3 regions of the Providencia stuartii genome follow, and region 2 is predicted to be linked to each of the others. Evidence: riboswitches for the same ligand, from Rfam matches in the RefSeq annotation. Region 2 holds a riboswitch; each other region holds the start of a gene.
What was found. Region 2 has a riboswitch for thiamine pyrophosphate ahead of thiB (thiamine ABC transporter substrate binding subunit). Riboswitches for the same ligand answer to the same signal wherever they lie in the genome.

Region 1 (4,922 bases), 1.5 Mb from region 2:
TACACAACTTCATTTGTTTATGACAAAGGCTGGTTGTGCGGAATTGCCATTGAATTGATGAAAAAAAAGTCAATCAAACTGGGTTTTTAACGATTAGTTGGAAAATTGAGCATAAATACAAAAATGGATGGAAATTGCTTATTTTCCTCAAACTTTACTTGAATGACTGATGTAACATTTTATGTTAACCATCATCGACAGATAGCCATATCACCTTACTCGAGAGTGAATTAATTATAACACCATGAAAAGTAATATGTATTACGCCGTTTTTAAGGGAGATCATAGTTGAAATACAAATTGGTGATCGGTATTTGCATCGTGATAACCTGCATTTTCTTATATCTTTTAGCGATGGATAGCCTTTGCGACCAAGGCGGCGAAAACTTTATATATGGTATCTGCGGAGTCACTGACTGGTTACCGTTTTGAATTTATTCTTTTATGCGTCATAATGTGCTCCTTCTGCAATTTTTGTCACGTAACCTCAATATTTAATATGCTAAATGCTCATAATAGGGCAGAGTAGGTATTGAGATAGTGTTAATAATAAAATTCAAATAAACGTGTATGATTTGCTCAATAATTAGAGATAACAAGCAAATACATAGGATGATAAGGGTAAAGTTATGGCGCAAGAGCAGCAGACGCTAAAGCGTGGATTAAAGAATAGGCATATCCAATTGATTGCTTTGGGGGGCGCCGTAGGTACAGGGTTGTTTCTTGGAATAGCCACAACGATTAAGATGGCGGGGCCTTCTGTATTACTAGGGTATGCATTATGTGGTTTTATCGCCTTTCTGATTATGCGTCAGTTAGGGGAAATGATTGTTCAAGAGCCTGTTGCAGGTTCATTTAGCCACTTCGCGTTTAAGTATTGGGGCGGTTTTGCAGGCTTCTTGTCTGGCTGGAATTACTGGTTTATGTTTATCCTCGTAGGGATGACGGAACTGACCGCAGCTGGGGAGTATATGCGACGTTGGTGGCCTGACTTACCTATTTGGGTCTCTGCTGCTGTTTTCTTTATTGCTGTTAATGCGGTCAACTTAATCAATGTGCGCTCTTATGGCGAAACCGAATTTTGGTTTGCTTTAATTAAAGTGATTGCTGTAATTGCGATGATTGTCTTTGGTTGTTATTTATTATTGAGCGGTAAAGGTGGCCCACAAGCCAGCATCTCTAACTTATGGGAGCATGGTGGTTTCTTTGCTAATGATTTTATAGGGTTATTAATGGCATTAGCCATTATTATGTTCTCATTTGGTGGCCTTGAGCTGGTTGGGATCACTGCCGCGGAAGCCGAAGAGCCTGAAAAAAGTATTCCGAAGGCGATCAACCAAGTTGTTTATCGTATCCTGATTTTCTATATAGGCTCACTAACGGTATTACTGGCTTTATACCCATGGGTTAATCTAGATGGTGAAACAAGTCCATTTGTTTTAATTTTCCATGAATTAGGTGACATGCTGGTTGCAAATGCATTAAACGTGATTATCTTGATCGCTGCTCTTTCGGTGTATAATAGTGCAGCTTATTGTACAAGCCGTATGTTATATGGCTTAGCGCAACAACAAAATGCCCCTCAATTTATGGCGAAAGTAAATAAAGGTGGCGTGCCTGTCATGGCGCTGATCGTATCGGGTATTGCAACTTCTGGCGGAATTGTGATCAACTTTATCATGGAAGGTAAAGCATTTGCTTTACTGATGACATTGGTTGTGACAACGCTGGTTCTTAACTGGATTATGATTTGTGTTTCTAACTTAAAGTTTAGAGCGCAAATGAACAAACAAGGTATTGAAACGAAGTTTAAAAGTATTTGGTATCCATTCGGCAATTACCTGTGCTTAGCCTTTTTAGCGATGATTTTAATTATTATCTTAATGATGGATGGGCTAAGGATCTCGGTCTTGATCATGCCAGTATGGATTGCGGTGCTATGGATTGGTTATCAGTTCTCTGGGGCGAAGAAACAAGAAGCTGAAAAAAACAAGGCATCGACAGCTAATTAATTAGCTTCAACATCAATTAATGTAATTATTCATTTCATTGATGGGAGGCTTTATGGAGACACGATTTGCCCAATGCCATTGTGGCAGCGTTAAATTCAAAGTAACACTCACCGATGGATTGAATACCCTAAGACGATGCAATTGCTCCTACTGCCGAATGAGAGGGGCAATTGCAGTCTCTGCACCATTATCTGGTATTGAAATTCTTGAAGGCAAACAAAAGTTAACCGAGTATCGGTTTAACACACAGCAGGCTGCTCATTTCTTCTGTTCTGTTTGTGGCATTTATACCTTTCATCAACGGCGCTCAAATCCTGAACAATATGGCGTGAATGTTGCTTGCCTAGAAGGCGTTTCGCCTTTTGATTTCGAAACAGTCAATGTTATGGATGGCATAAATCACCCGCAAGATGGCGGTGGTGGTGTTGTTGGGTATTTAACTTATCGGAAAGCAACGAATCAAAAATAATGCATCAATCAAAATGGCCAGTAACAGAATACTGTTGCTGACCACTTTTGTTGTTATTTAATGAATAATACGGATTACCACTGCCAACGAAGCCAGGCAAATAACACGTTGCCGTTATTATGAGTTCCTGGAATATAAGTGGCTTGAACCGCTAATCGGTCATATTCCATAGAAACTAATGGGAGTGGTAGAGGCAATGGAATATAGTAGTAGTCATCACGAGCCGTCACGCTTAGCGTGAAACCTGCCCCCATTTTAAAACCATCCAGTTCGCCTGGGATCCACATTTTTTGAAAAGCATAACCTGCGATTGGCTCGACTTTGTTATGTGAGTCCATGAACGCCATAGCATATAAGGCATGCCAGTCATTATCTTCATCATAGCGATATTTACCGAGACCAAATCCCCAAGGATTTTCATTATAACTGTCGGTTTTTTCTTTATCGTAAGTAAACCGGTTATGCCATGTTAAAACAGGAATATAGATGTCGTATTGATCCGAATCCCAAGTAGTACTGACATTTCGAGTAAATTTATCCCAGAGTCCCTCAGACTCTTGAGCTGTGTTGGTGGATGACGCGAAGCAGATGGAAGTCATCATTAAAGCTGATGCTCCTACAACTTGCTGCAATTTTTTATTAACTCTCATTGTAAATCCGATTCAGGTTAATGCGTGTTTCGATGGCATTGAAGTAGATAAATATGGGTAATAAGTCTCGACTATCATGACTGATAATATGCTTATACACTTTAATTATTTTAGTTTACATAGGTGAGTTATAACAGCATTAATTGAATTTGCCTAATATTGGGCATTATCTTAATTGTCTCTGCATAATCAGCCATGTAAGGAAAGCTATGGCTGATAGGCTGGTCTGTTGCGAGAAAAAATGCGATACTTATTCAGTATTTTTGGCTCGGGGCGTCGCTTAAGACTGAGAAGCACCCGTATTACCTGATCTGGATAATGCCAGCGTAGGGAAGTCGGAAGCGTCAATGATAAACCTTCCAATAGACCACTCCTTATGCTGTGCTTAGGAGTGACATTTCATGAGAATCAATGCGTTAACCATTGCTGGAACAGACCCTTCTGGTGGCGCTGGGATCCAAGCGGATTTAAAAACGTTTTCGGCACTCGGTGCTTATGGAACGAGTGTAATGACTGCTTTGGTAGCGCAAAATACCCGAGGTGTGCAATCAGTTCACGAATTACCTGATACGTTTGTTGCTGCGCAGCTCGCATCGGTACTTAGTGATGTGCGTATTGATAGCGCTAAGATCGGCATGTTATTCAACCAAGAAGTCATTGCTGTCGTGGCGCAAGCCTTAAAGCAATATCATATTCCTCATATTGTTTTAGATACGGTGATGATCGCTAAAAGTGGTGATCCATTATTACTTCCTGACGCAATTGATGCGATGCGACGTGAGCTTCTGCCTTTGGTTTCACTTATTACCCCTAACTTACCTGAAGCGGCGGCATTGTTAGATGAACAAGTCGCGAAAACAGAAGCCCAAATGCTCAGTCAAGGGCATCGATTACTAGAAATGGGGTGTCAGGCGGTTTTAATGAAAGGTGGACATTTAACTGACAGTGAAAGTCCCGATTGGTTGATTACTCCTGAAGGCGAGTGGCGCTTTACGTCACCAAGAGTGAATACGCGTCATACTCATGGTACAGGCTGCACTCTGTCTGCCGCATTAGCGGCACTGAGGCCTCGATTTGCTAATTGGCAGCAAACGATTCCTGAAGCCAAAGCATATTTACAAGCGGCGTTAGAGCATGCGGATAGCTTAGAGGTGGGGGAAGGGATCGGACCTGTTCATCATTTTCATGCGTGGTGGTAAGGTGAACCACAAAAGTGCCTTCTTATGAAGGCTCCATGTTACTGATTGACAGAGTGTGCTTGCTGGCATATTGGCTATGCTGATTGAAAATCAATTAGGAAAATTGAGTATCATTTTTCCTGATAACATAAAGCGGGAAAAGAGGTTTTTTATCCCGCTTTGTCAACAATTTTATCCTGCAATCAGAGGACGTTAGGTAGATAAAGCTTAAGCGATGGTGATGTCTTTATTCAGGTAAACATCTTGCACGGCATTGATTAACTCGACGCCTTCCTTCATCGATTTCTTAAAGGCTTTACGGCCTAATATTAATCCCATACCACCTGCACGCTTGTTGATTACAGCAGTACGAACGGAATCACTTAAATCATTTTGCCCTGAAGCGCCGCCGGAGTTGATCAGGCCCGCACGTCCCATGTAGCAGTTGGCTAATTGATAACGTACAAGGTCGATTGGGTTATCTGTTGTCAGTTTGGTATAAACGCGCTCATCAGTATGACCAAACCCAATGGCTTTATAGCCCCCATTGTTTTCAGCCATTTTCTGCTTAACAATATCAGCGCCAATAGTTGCCGCGATGTGGTTAGCTTGC
Region 2 (4,922 bases):
GCTGGATTAGAGCAAGAATGGCTGCACGTCCAAGGTCAAAGTCGTAGTTTAAGGCTTGATAAATCGCAAGCTCGATAGTGGTTGCTGCTGGCCCTCCGCCAAGAGCCAGTACAGTAGCAAAACTGGCGAAGCAGAGCATAAAAATAAGTGCTGCGGTAGGCAACATCTGCCTACGCAAGTAAGGCCACTCTAAAAGACGAAACTGTTGCCATTCATTTAGGCCTAGTTGTGCGGCGATTTGACGTTGTTCTATCGATATACTCTCAAGTGATTGCAACAACATACGCGTCGCGAGTGGCATATTAAAGAAAATATGCGCGAGCAGTATGCCTTGAAGGCCATAGGGGGTGAAATGATATTCAAGGCCAACATATTGAAATACGAGAGCAAGCCAACCTGTTTTTCCGTAAATAGATAAAATACCAAACACAGCCACAAGCACGGGTAAAACGAGCGTCATAGCACAAAGACGTAATAACAGAGTCCTACCTAAAAACCTACGCCGATAAAGCGCTCTAGCAAGTATAATCGCGGGAAGAACAGAAAATAGGGCAGAGAGAAAAGCTTGCCAAAAAGTAAATCCAATGACATGCCATAAATAGCTGTCGTTAAAAATGTCGTTAACGGAGATGACGGGCGAAAAAATCCAAAGTGCACCAAAAGCCAATAGTGCAACCGTGACTAATAAACCGGAGGCTAACGCCCCCGGAATCAGCGATAAATTAATTAACGGCTGACGGCGGATTGCCATAACCGGATCCATGATTGACGTTCTTTAGCTACCTCTTGAGCACTAAACTGTAATGATTTTTTAGGCATAGGAAGAACCTTGTATACGTCAGGTAGCGGTATATCAATCACGGGATACATCCAATTGGTGGTGGGTAAGGTATTTTGAAATTCAGGGGTTAACATAAAGGCTAAGAATTGCTTAGCTAACTCAGGTTGAGAACTCGTCTTTAATCTTGCCGCAACTTCAATTTGCATGTAATGCCCTTCATCGAATAGGGCTGCGGCATAGTTATCTTTATTATCATTAAGGATCTGATAGCCGGGTGATGATGTATAGCTAAGGACAAAATCCCCTTCACCTTTTAAAAACAAACCATAGGATTCGCTCCAACCTTTTGTCACGGTAAGGGTTTTGCTAGCCATTTTTTGCCATGCATCTGCTGACTTATCACCATAAAGTTTTTCAATCCACAACATTAAACCGAGGCCCGGTGTGCTTGTGCGTGGATCTTGATAGATAATTTTCCAAGGTTGTGTGCTATCTAATAATTCACTCATACTCTTGGGGGGATTTTTGATTTTGTTGGTGTCATAGATAAAAGCAAAATAACCATAGTCATAAGGAATAAACGTGGTGTTATCCCACGCTATGGGTAATTTCATGGTATCGGTGTTGATATCTGCGGGTGCGAATAAACCCGTCTCTTCAGCGGAAACAATAAGATTATTATCGAGGCCTAATACAATATCAGCTTTCGTTTTTTTCCCTTCCATGCGTAAGCGATTGAGGAGGGCTACACCATCTCCAAGTGACACAAGTTTGAGTTCACAACCACATTGTGCTTCAAAATTCTTTTTAATTTGTGGCCCAGGCCCCCACTCGGCAGCAAAAGAATCATAGGTATAAACAGTTAATGTTGGTTTTTCTGCCCATGCAAAATGGGCCAAACTGAGTGTTGTGAATGCCAACAAAGAGCGAAAGAGTGAATTTTTTAACATTTTATTTCCTGCGTTAGAGAGAAAACTACACAGGATTTGAGAAGGCACCTTAGCAATATTATGCTGCTGGTAGCTCAAATCCCTACGCCGGCATTGCCCGGATCAGGTTCTACGGGTTAATTCTCAGCCTAAATAACCATTTCGGCACCCCGTTGAGACAGAGGCTATTGTAGTGTCTTTGCTCATATCTGCAAACTCTATTGATATAGGTTTACCAGTTTGGGTATGTGTGAAACAATTAGCCATCTTTCAAATTTGGTTATTGAGGTAGTCTGGTGATCGATGATGATGGCTACCGCCCGAATGTAGGAATTGTAATTTGTAATCGGCAAGGGCAAGTTTTATGGGCTCGCCGTTATGGTCAACATTCATGGCAATTCCCTCAGGGGGGAATAAACCCAGGGGAATCGCCAGAACAGGCTATGTACCGTGAACTGTACGAAGAAGTTGGCCTACAACGAAAAGATGTTAGGTTATTGGCTTCAACTCGCAATTGGTTGCGTTACAAATTACCCAAGCGTTTGGTGCGTTGGGACACAAAACCTGTTTGTATTGGGCAGAAACAGCGTTGGTTTTTACTACAACTTCAATGCAATGAAGCAGATATAAACGTTCAGCGCAGTAAATCGCCAGAATTTGATGGCTGGCGATGGGTCAGTTATTGGTACCCTGTAAGACAAGTGGTCTCTTTTAAACGGGAAGTGTATCGCCGCGTCATGAAAGAGTTTGCACCCGTTGTAATGTCATTACAGGAACAAAAACCGGCACAGAGACCTGCGTTTACTCACCGTAGACGCGGGGCGAGATAAAATCATGTTGACGCGTCTACGTGATATTGTTGAAAAAGTAGCAATGGCGACAAGCTTAACCGAGGCGTTAGAAGTCTTAGTTAACGAAACTTGTTATGCGATGCAGACGGATGTTTGTTCCATTTATTTGGCCGACCATTCGCGCCAGTGCTATTACTTAATGGCAACCCGCGGGTTGAGAAAACCTAGCGGTGTTGCTATTCGCCTTGGATTTGATGAAGGGGTAGTGGGGGCGGTTGGACGCCAATCTGAAATGCTAAACCTCGCTGATATCCGCGAACATCCCGAATTTAAATACCTTCCCCAATTAAAAGAAGAGCGACTAAAAGCCTTTTTAGGTGTGCCTATTGTCTACCGTCGTCAGCTATTAGGTGTTTTAGTTGTTCAGCAGCACGAGCGGCGTTTTTTCAGTGAAACCGAGGAATCATTCATGGTGACACTGTCAATGCAACTGGCGGTTATCTTATCACAAGCTCAGGCTAAAGGCGTGTTTGGTCAGTACAGGCAGAGCCGTATTAAAGCAATTCCTGCTTCTCAAGGGATTGTGATGGCTTATGGCTGGCAAGATAGTTCACAGCCTTCATTTGACAGTATTTGTGAGGCCAGTGCATTAGACCAAAATGATGAAAAACAACGTCTCATTACCGCTATCGAAAATGCAGCATCTGAGTGTCGACGTATTAGTAAACGCTTTATTGCTCATTCTCAAAAAGAAAGTGCGGCAATTTTCGATTTATATAACCATTTATTGCATGATCCTCAACTGAAAAATAGGCTGTTTTCCGCTATAGAACAAGGCTTTGTCGCTGAGTGGGCGGTGAAGACAGTTATTGAGGATTATGTTGAGCAATTCTCTCGTTTACGTGACCTCTACCTACGAGAAAGAGGAGCCGACCTTCGTGCATTAGGCCAACGCTTATTATTCCATCTAGATGATAGTTTATCTTCAATAGATCAATGGCCAGAACGCTTTATCCTCGTGGCCGATGAGCTAAGTGCTAGCCTATTGGCAGAAATGCCTTTAGAGCAGTTGGCTGGGGTGATCGTTCGTGATGGTGCGACACATTCTCACTCCGCTATTTTGATCCGCGCGATGGGGATCCCTGCAATCATGGGAGCAGATATTGATCCATCCCTATTGCATAACCGCTTTTTGATCCTTGATGGCTATCGAGGGGAAGTTTTTATTGAACCTGAAAATATTATTACTCAGGAATATAAGCAAATCATTGCAGAAGAGGATGTGCTTAGCCGTTTAGCGGAAGGTGCCCTTGAGCAAGAATCTGTGCTGAAAAACGGTGAATCAGTTCATATTCACCTAAATGCAGGATTAAGCCCCCGTTATGAGCAACAAATTAATGTGGCAGTTGATGGTGTTGGGCTGTATCGGACGGAATTGCCTTTTATGCTGCACAATGGTTTTCCATCAGAAGATGAGCAGAAACTGTTGTATCAAGAAATCTTGCACTTGTTTGCAGATAAACCGGTGGTACTCAGGACGTTGGATATCGGTGCAGATAAGCAATTGCCTTATATGCCTATCAGTGAAGAAAACCCCTGTTTAGGTTGGCGTGGTATACGCGTTATGTTGGATCAACCCGAAATTTTCTTGATCCAATTAAGAGCGATGCTACATGCAAACGTGTTAACAAAAAACTTGCGCATACTGCTGCCGATGATCACCAACATCAATGAAGTCGATGAAGCTATTGCATTGATTAACAGAGCAAAAGAGGAAGTCAGCTTAGCGATCGGCCAAACGGTACAAACACCTAAAATTGGCGTTATGTTTGAAGTTCCTTCTTTACTGTTTTTGCTTCCTGAGTTAAAAGAACGGGTAGACTTTATTTCAATTGGTACAAATGACCTGACTCAGTATTTGCTTGCCGTAGACCGCAATAACACGCATGTGGCTGCTATCTACGACAGCCTTCATCCCGCAATGCTCCGCTTTTTAGCTAAAGTTTATGAAGAGTGTCATCGTCTTGATTTGCCGGTGAGTGTGTGTGGTGAAATGGCAGGACAGCCTTTAGGTGTGATAGCGTTGATTGCTTTGGGGTATCGTTCTTTAAGTATGAGTGGAAGAAGTGTACCGAGAGTTAAGTACCTTATCCGTGGGCTACAGTCTGATATGGTCGAAAAATTAGTTCCTGATATCTTAAAGGCTGAGACAAGCGAGAACATCAGGTTGATCATTAGCCAATTTATGGAAAAAAACGGGCTTGGTGGTTTTGCCCGAGGTGGGATCTAATCAGCCTTATTCACCTGCGTATGAGCTGTGCTATGATGCGCAATGATTTTAGATTAACAAATAAAGTGGGGAACGATGAGTAACAGCTACTTAGCATTTCCGGAAATTGATCCCGTAATGTTCTCGATTGG
Region 3 (4,922 bases), 1.2 Mb from region 2:
CCTTTTATGTACCGTGCGTTAGCAAACAGTTTTCAAGGGATCAACCTGCATGATTTGATGGATGCGGCACATTTGTTAGGTGCAAGTACTTTCAAGGCTTTTTTATTGATTGTGTTACCGAATATTCGTAAAGGCCTATTGGTATCTCTATTAATTTCATTTTCATTTTTAATGGGTGAATTCGTCTTTGCCAACATTTTGGTCGGTACACGTTATGAAACCCTGCAAATCTATCTATTTAATATGCGTCAAACCAGTGGGCATTTTACCTCTGCGTTAGTGATGTCTTATTTCCTATTTACATTGCTTCTCACATGGTTAGCAACTCGAATGAGTCGCTCTGGAGATAAATAATGAGTTATGTCATTGCTGAAAATTTGAGTAAATCATTCAGCCAAAATCACGTCTTCTCAAATATCCAATTCACAATTGAAAAAGGTGAATTCATCACCTTACTCGGGCCCAGTGGCTGCGGGAAATCGACATTATTACGCTGTATTGCAGGACTCGAACAACCGGATCATGGTGAGCTGTATATTAATCGTCAAAATATAACCCACCAAGCTGCTCAGCAACGTGGGATCGGTATGGTTTTTCAAAGCTATGCCTTATTTCCGAATATGACTATTGAAGATAACATCGCTTTCGGCTTAAAAATGCGCAAAGTAGAGTGTCAGGAACGAAGAAAAGCAGTAGCAGAAGTTATTGAAATGGTTGAATTACAAGGTAAAGAACATCAGTTTCCTCATCAGCTTTCAGGGGGACAACGTCAGCGGGTAGCCCTTGCACGAGCACTGGTGATGAAACCACAGATTTTACTCTTAGATGAGCCATTATCAGCACTTGATGCACGTATTCGTAAACATCTGCGACAACAGATTCGCCATATTCAACGTGAATTAAAACTCACGACGATTTTTGTGACTCATGATCAAGACGAAGCGATGATCATGTCTGATCGCATCTTTTTAATGAATAAAGGCGCTATTATCCAGAGTGATACCGCTGAAAATATTTATACCCAGCCAGCGAATGAGTTTGTGGCACGTTTTATGGGTCACTATAACCTTGTCGATGCAGATAAAGCGAATGCCTTATTGGGGCTAAATTTACAAGGCACACTCGCTATTCGCCCTGAATCCATCTATGTTAAGGAGACAGGACGCCACTACGGCGATCATATTTCACACCCTGTTGATGCAATCATTCTTGATCATCAACTACTAGGAAACATTATTCGTTACTCAGTCAATACGGCTGCGGGTAACATGACGGTTGATTTGCTTAATCGTTCGTCTGAACGACTCTTTGAACCCGGTACTCGCCTAGAGTTAATGTTTAACAAGAATGAAATTCGTGCATTTAGTTAGCGAATCGTAAAAAGAGGCATAATGCAAAATAAATTAGCCGTTTTTGATTTAGATGAGACCTTAATTCAAGGTGATAGTAGCGTGTTGTGGACACAATACCTGTGGGATCAGCAAATTATCACAGATCCTCGCTTTGTCGAAGCGGATAAACAGATGATGGCACAATACAATGCGGGTACGCTGGATATGGCAACTTACCTGCGTTTTAGCCTACAGGCTTTAGCTGGGATCAGTACCTCACAAATTGATCTCTGGTTAGCCGATTTTGTTGACACTATGGTGGTACCGCGCATCTACCCTGAAGGGATCCGTACTATCGAAAATTATCGACAACACGGCATTCCGATCATAGTGATCTCCGCAACAGTCTCATTTATTGTGAAAAAAATCGCCGAACGTTTAGGCGCTGACGTTGTAATGGGGATCGATATAAAGCAGCAAAATGGCTGCTATACCGATGAAGTCGAAGGTATTGCGACATTTAAAGAAGGTAAAGTCAAACGGCTCCTCCAGTGGATCCGCCACCAGCCAATTACCGATGCCTATATCTATTTTTATACTGATTCCGCTAACGACCTTCCTATGTGTCAATTTGCGGATGAAGTGTTTATTGTTAATGGCGATCAAAAACTACAACGGGCAGCGGAAGAAAATAACTGGCGACAATATACGTGGCAACTTTAACCTTATTTTTAGTTTGAATACGCCATTATTAAAATATTCTTTTCCTTTAAGCCATGTATATGCCATTCCTCGAAACCATGCATATGTCACTTCCTCTAAAGCGCATATAGGAAAGCAAAGATATCCCAAGGAGCATACACACGTATGTGACTTGGGTCGCTGAGCGCAGCCAACACACTTATCGTGTGAAGGATGACAAGGAAAATGCTTGAGAATAACCCAGAGAACACTATACTGGAGTCTCTTGTCGGAGTGCTCAGTGGTGTATACCACGAGCTGAGACCGTTAATTCGGGATCCGCGGAACCTGATCGGGTTAATACCCGCGAAGGGAACAAGAGTAATCATTTAGCGCCCAATTTTGTTTATTTCGCAGCTCATATTGATATTGATGAAAAAACTCACAATATGGCGAAACTAACAGCACAGCAAAATGAAAGCGCAACATCTTACTATTACTCCATCCGAACTCCAGACAAGCAACTTTCTTACGATAAACCAGAACGCTATGCATACCGCATAATCGTTCGTGACAATGTCAGGAAATTGCTATGTCCCAAAATAATATTATCCCTACAACTGACCTTTCACCTAAAGCTGCACCTGCACGAACGCGAAAAGCGCAACGTGATGCTGCTGAAAACTTCATTAACACGGTTTCTGGCGTCTCATTCCCTAATTCCAAACGTATCTATTTAACGGGATCGAGAGAGGATATTCAGGTACCTATGCGAGAAATTCAACTCTCGCCAACACTGATTGGTGGTGATAAAGATAATCCACAATTTGAAGATAATGAAGCGGTGCCCGTTTATGATACGTCGGGTCCTTATGGTGACCCAGACTCGGAACTGAATGTCCATAAAGGATTAAAAAAGATCCGTGAAGGTTGGATCCGCGAACGTAATGATACTGTTCAGGTTGATAACCTCAGCTCTGATTTTACACAACAGCGACTCGCTGATGCGGGGCTAGACCATTTAAGGTTTAATCATCGCCCTCGCCCATTAAAAGCGATCTCTGGCAAGCGTGTCACTCAGTTACACTATGCTCGCCAAGGTATTATTACCCCGGAAATGGAATTTATCGCCATTCGTGAAAATATGGGCCGTGAACGTATTCGTGGTGAGGTATTAAGGCAGCAGCATCCAGGACAAAGTTTTGGGGCGAATCTACCGGAAAACATCACGCCTGAATTCGTTCGTCAAGAAGTCGCAGCGGGTCGTGCCATCATACCCGCCAATATCAATCACCCTGAATCAGAGCCCATGATTATCGGCCGTAACTTCTTAGTGAAGGTGAATGCCAATATCGGTAACTCATCGGTCACTTCATCCATTGAAGAAGAAGTCGAGAAACTGATTTGGTCTACTCGCTGGGGGGCAGATACTGTGATGGATCTGTCTACTGGACGCTATATTCATGAAACTCGCGAATGGATTCTACGGAATAGCCCTGTGCCTATCGGTACTGTTCCTATTTATCAAGCGCTAGAGAAAGTCAATGGTGTCGCCGAAAACCTAACATGGGAAATGTTCCGTGATACGTTATTTGAACAGGCAGAACAAGGCGTCGATTACTTCACCATCCATGCAGGCGTATTATTGCGTTATGTTCCAATGACCGCGAAGCGTTTGACAGGCATTGTCTCTCGCGGTGGCTCGATTATGGCGAAATGGTGCCTCTCTCATCATCAAGAAAATTTCTTGTATGAAAATTTCCGTGAAATTTGCGAAATCTGTGCGGCTTATGATGTTTCTTTATCATTAGGGGATGGTTTACGCCCTGGCTCCATTCAAGATGCAAACGATGCTGCACAATTTGCCGAGTTACACACGCTTGGTGAATTGACAAAAATTGCATGGGAATATGATGTACAGGTGATGATTGAAGGGCCGGGGCATGTGCCAATGCAGATGATCCGTCGTAACATGACTGAAGAGCTTGAGCACTGCCATGAAGCACCATTTTATACATTAGGCCCTTTGACTACCGATATTGCACCGGGCTATGACCATTTCACATCAGGCATTGGAGCCGCCATGATTGGTTGGTTTGGTTGCGCAATGCTGTGTTATGTCACGCCTAAAGAGCATCTGGGTTTACCCAATAAAGAAGACGTTAAGCAAGGGTTGATTACCTATAAAATCGCAGCGCATGCCGCTGATCTTGCCAAAGGCCATCCCGGTGCACAAATTCGTGATAATGCCATGTCCAAAGCACGTTTTGAGTTCCGCTGGGAAGACCAATTCAACCTCGCACTCGATCCTGATACTGCCCGTGCTTATCACGACGAAACCTTACCGCAAGCTTCTGGGAAAGTTGCTCATTTCTGCTCTATGTGCGGCCCTAAATTCTGCTCAATGAAAATTTCGCAGGAAGTACGTGACTATGCGGCACAAAAAGAAGCGGGAATGGAACAAATGTCCGAAGCTTTCCGAGCCCATGGTAGTGAGTTATATCATAGCGCTGAGGTCGTATCCGATGACAAAATTGCCTAATACACCTTTTGCCCCTACAGAACATCGACTCGGCCTGTATCCCGTGGTCGACTCTGTCGAATGGATTGATCGTCTACTCAATGCAGGCGTCACAACCATACAGCTCCGTATAAAAGATAAGCGTGAAGATGAAGTTCGTGATGATATCCAACAAGCGATAGCTTTAGGCAAAAAACATCATGCACGTTTATTTATCAATGACTATTGGCGTTTAGCCATTGAGTTTGCTGCCTATGGTGTGCACCTCGGTCAAGAAGACCTAGAAACCGCCGATCTACTTGCTATTCATCAAGCAGGGCTACGTTTAGGTATCTCAACCCATGATGAGCATGAACTCGCCATCGCAAAATCAGTGCGTCCTTCTTATA

Region 1: linked by a shared signal. The riboswitch ahead of thiD (bifunctional hydroxymethylpyrimidine kinase/phosphomethylpyrimidine kinase) and the one ahead of thiB (thiamine ABC transporter substrate binding subunit) in region 2 are both predicted to bind thiamine pyrophosphate.
Region 3: linked by a shared signal. The riboswitch ahead of thiC (phosphomethylpyrimidine synthase ThiC) and the one ahead of thiB (thiamine ABC transporter substrate binding subunit) in region 2 are both predicted to bind thiamine pyrophosphate.

Annotation. Positions count from the first base shown of each region.
Region 1 covers NZ_CP119546.1:2,037,499-2,042,420, forward strand. Annotated here, with positions in the region: gene mgrB (PhoP/PhoQ regulator MgrB) at 355-432, shown strand; gene P2E05_RS08885 (amino acid permease) at 630-2,012, shown strand; gene P2E05_RS08890 (GFA family protein) at 2,065-2,481, shown strand; gene pagP (lipid IV(A) palmitoyltransferase PagP) at 2,556-3,083, opposite strand; TPP riboswitch at 3,391-3,481, shown strand; gene thiD (bifunctional hydroxymethylpyrimidine kinase/phosphomethylpyrimidine kinase) at 3,533-4,330, shown strand; gene fbaB (class I fructose-bisphosphate aldolase) at 4,538-4,922, opposite strand, start outside.
Region 2 covers NZ_CP119546.1:3,558,256-3,563,177, reverse strand. Annotated here, with positions in the region: gene thiP (thiamine/thiamine pyrophosphate ABC transporter permease ThiP) at 1-751, opposite strand, end outside; gene thiB (thiamine ABC transporter substrate binding subunit) at 727-1,731, opposite strand; TPP riboswitch at 1,793-1,893, opposite strand; gene rppH (RNA pyrophosphohydrolase) at 2,007-2,540, shown strand; gene ptsP (phosphoenolpyruvate--protein phosphotransferase) at 2,545-4,791, shown strand; gene lgt (prolipoprotein diacylglyceryl transferase) at 4,867-4,922, shown strand, end outside.
Region 3 covers NZ_CP119546.1:394,667-399,588, reverse strand. Annotated here, with positions in the region: gene P2E05_RS01735 (ABC transporter permease) at 1-354, shown strand, start outside; gene P2E05_RS01730 (ABC transporter ATP-binding protein) at 354-1,370, shown strand; gene P2E05_RS01725 (HAD family hydrolase) at 1,392-2,054, shown strand; TPP riboswitch at 2,293-2,404, shown strand; gene thiC (phosphomethylpyrimidine synthase ThiC) at 2,605-4,554, shown strand; gene thiE (thiamine phosphate synthase) at 4,538-4,922, shown strand, end outside.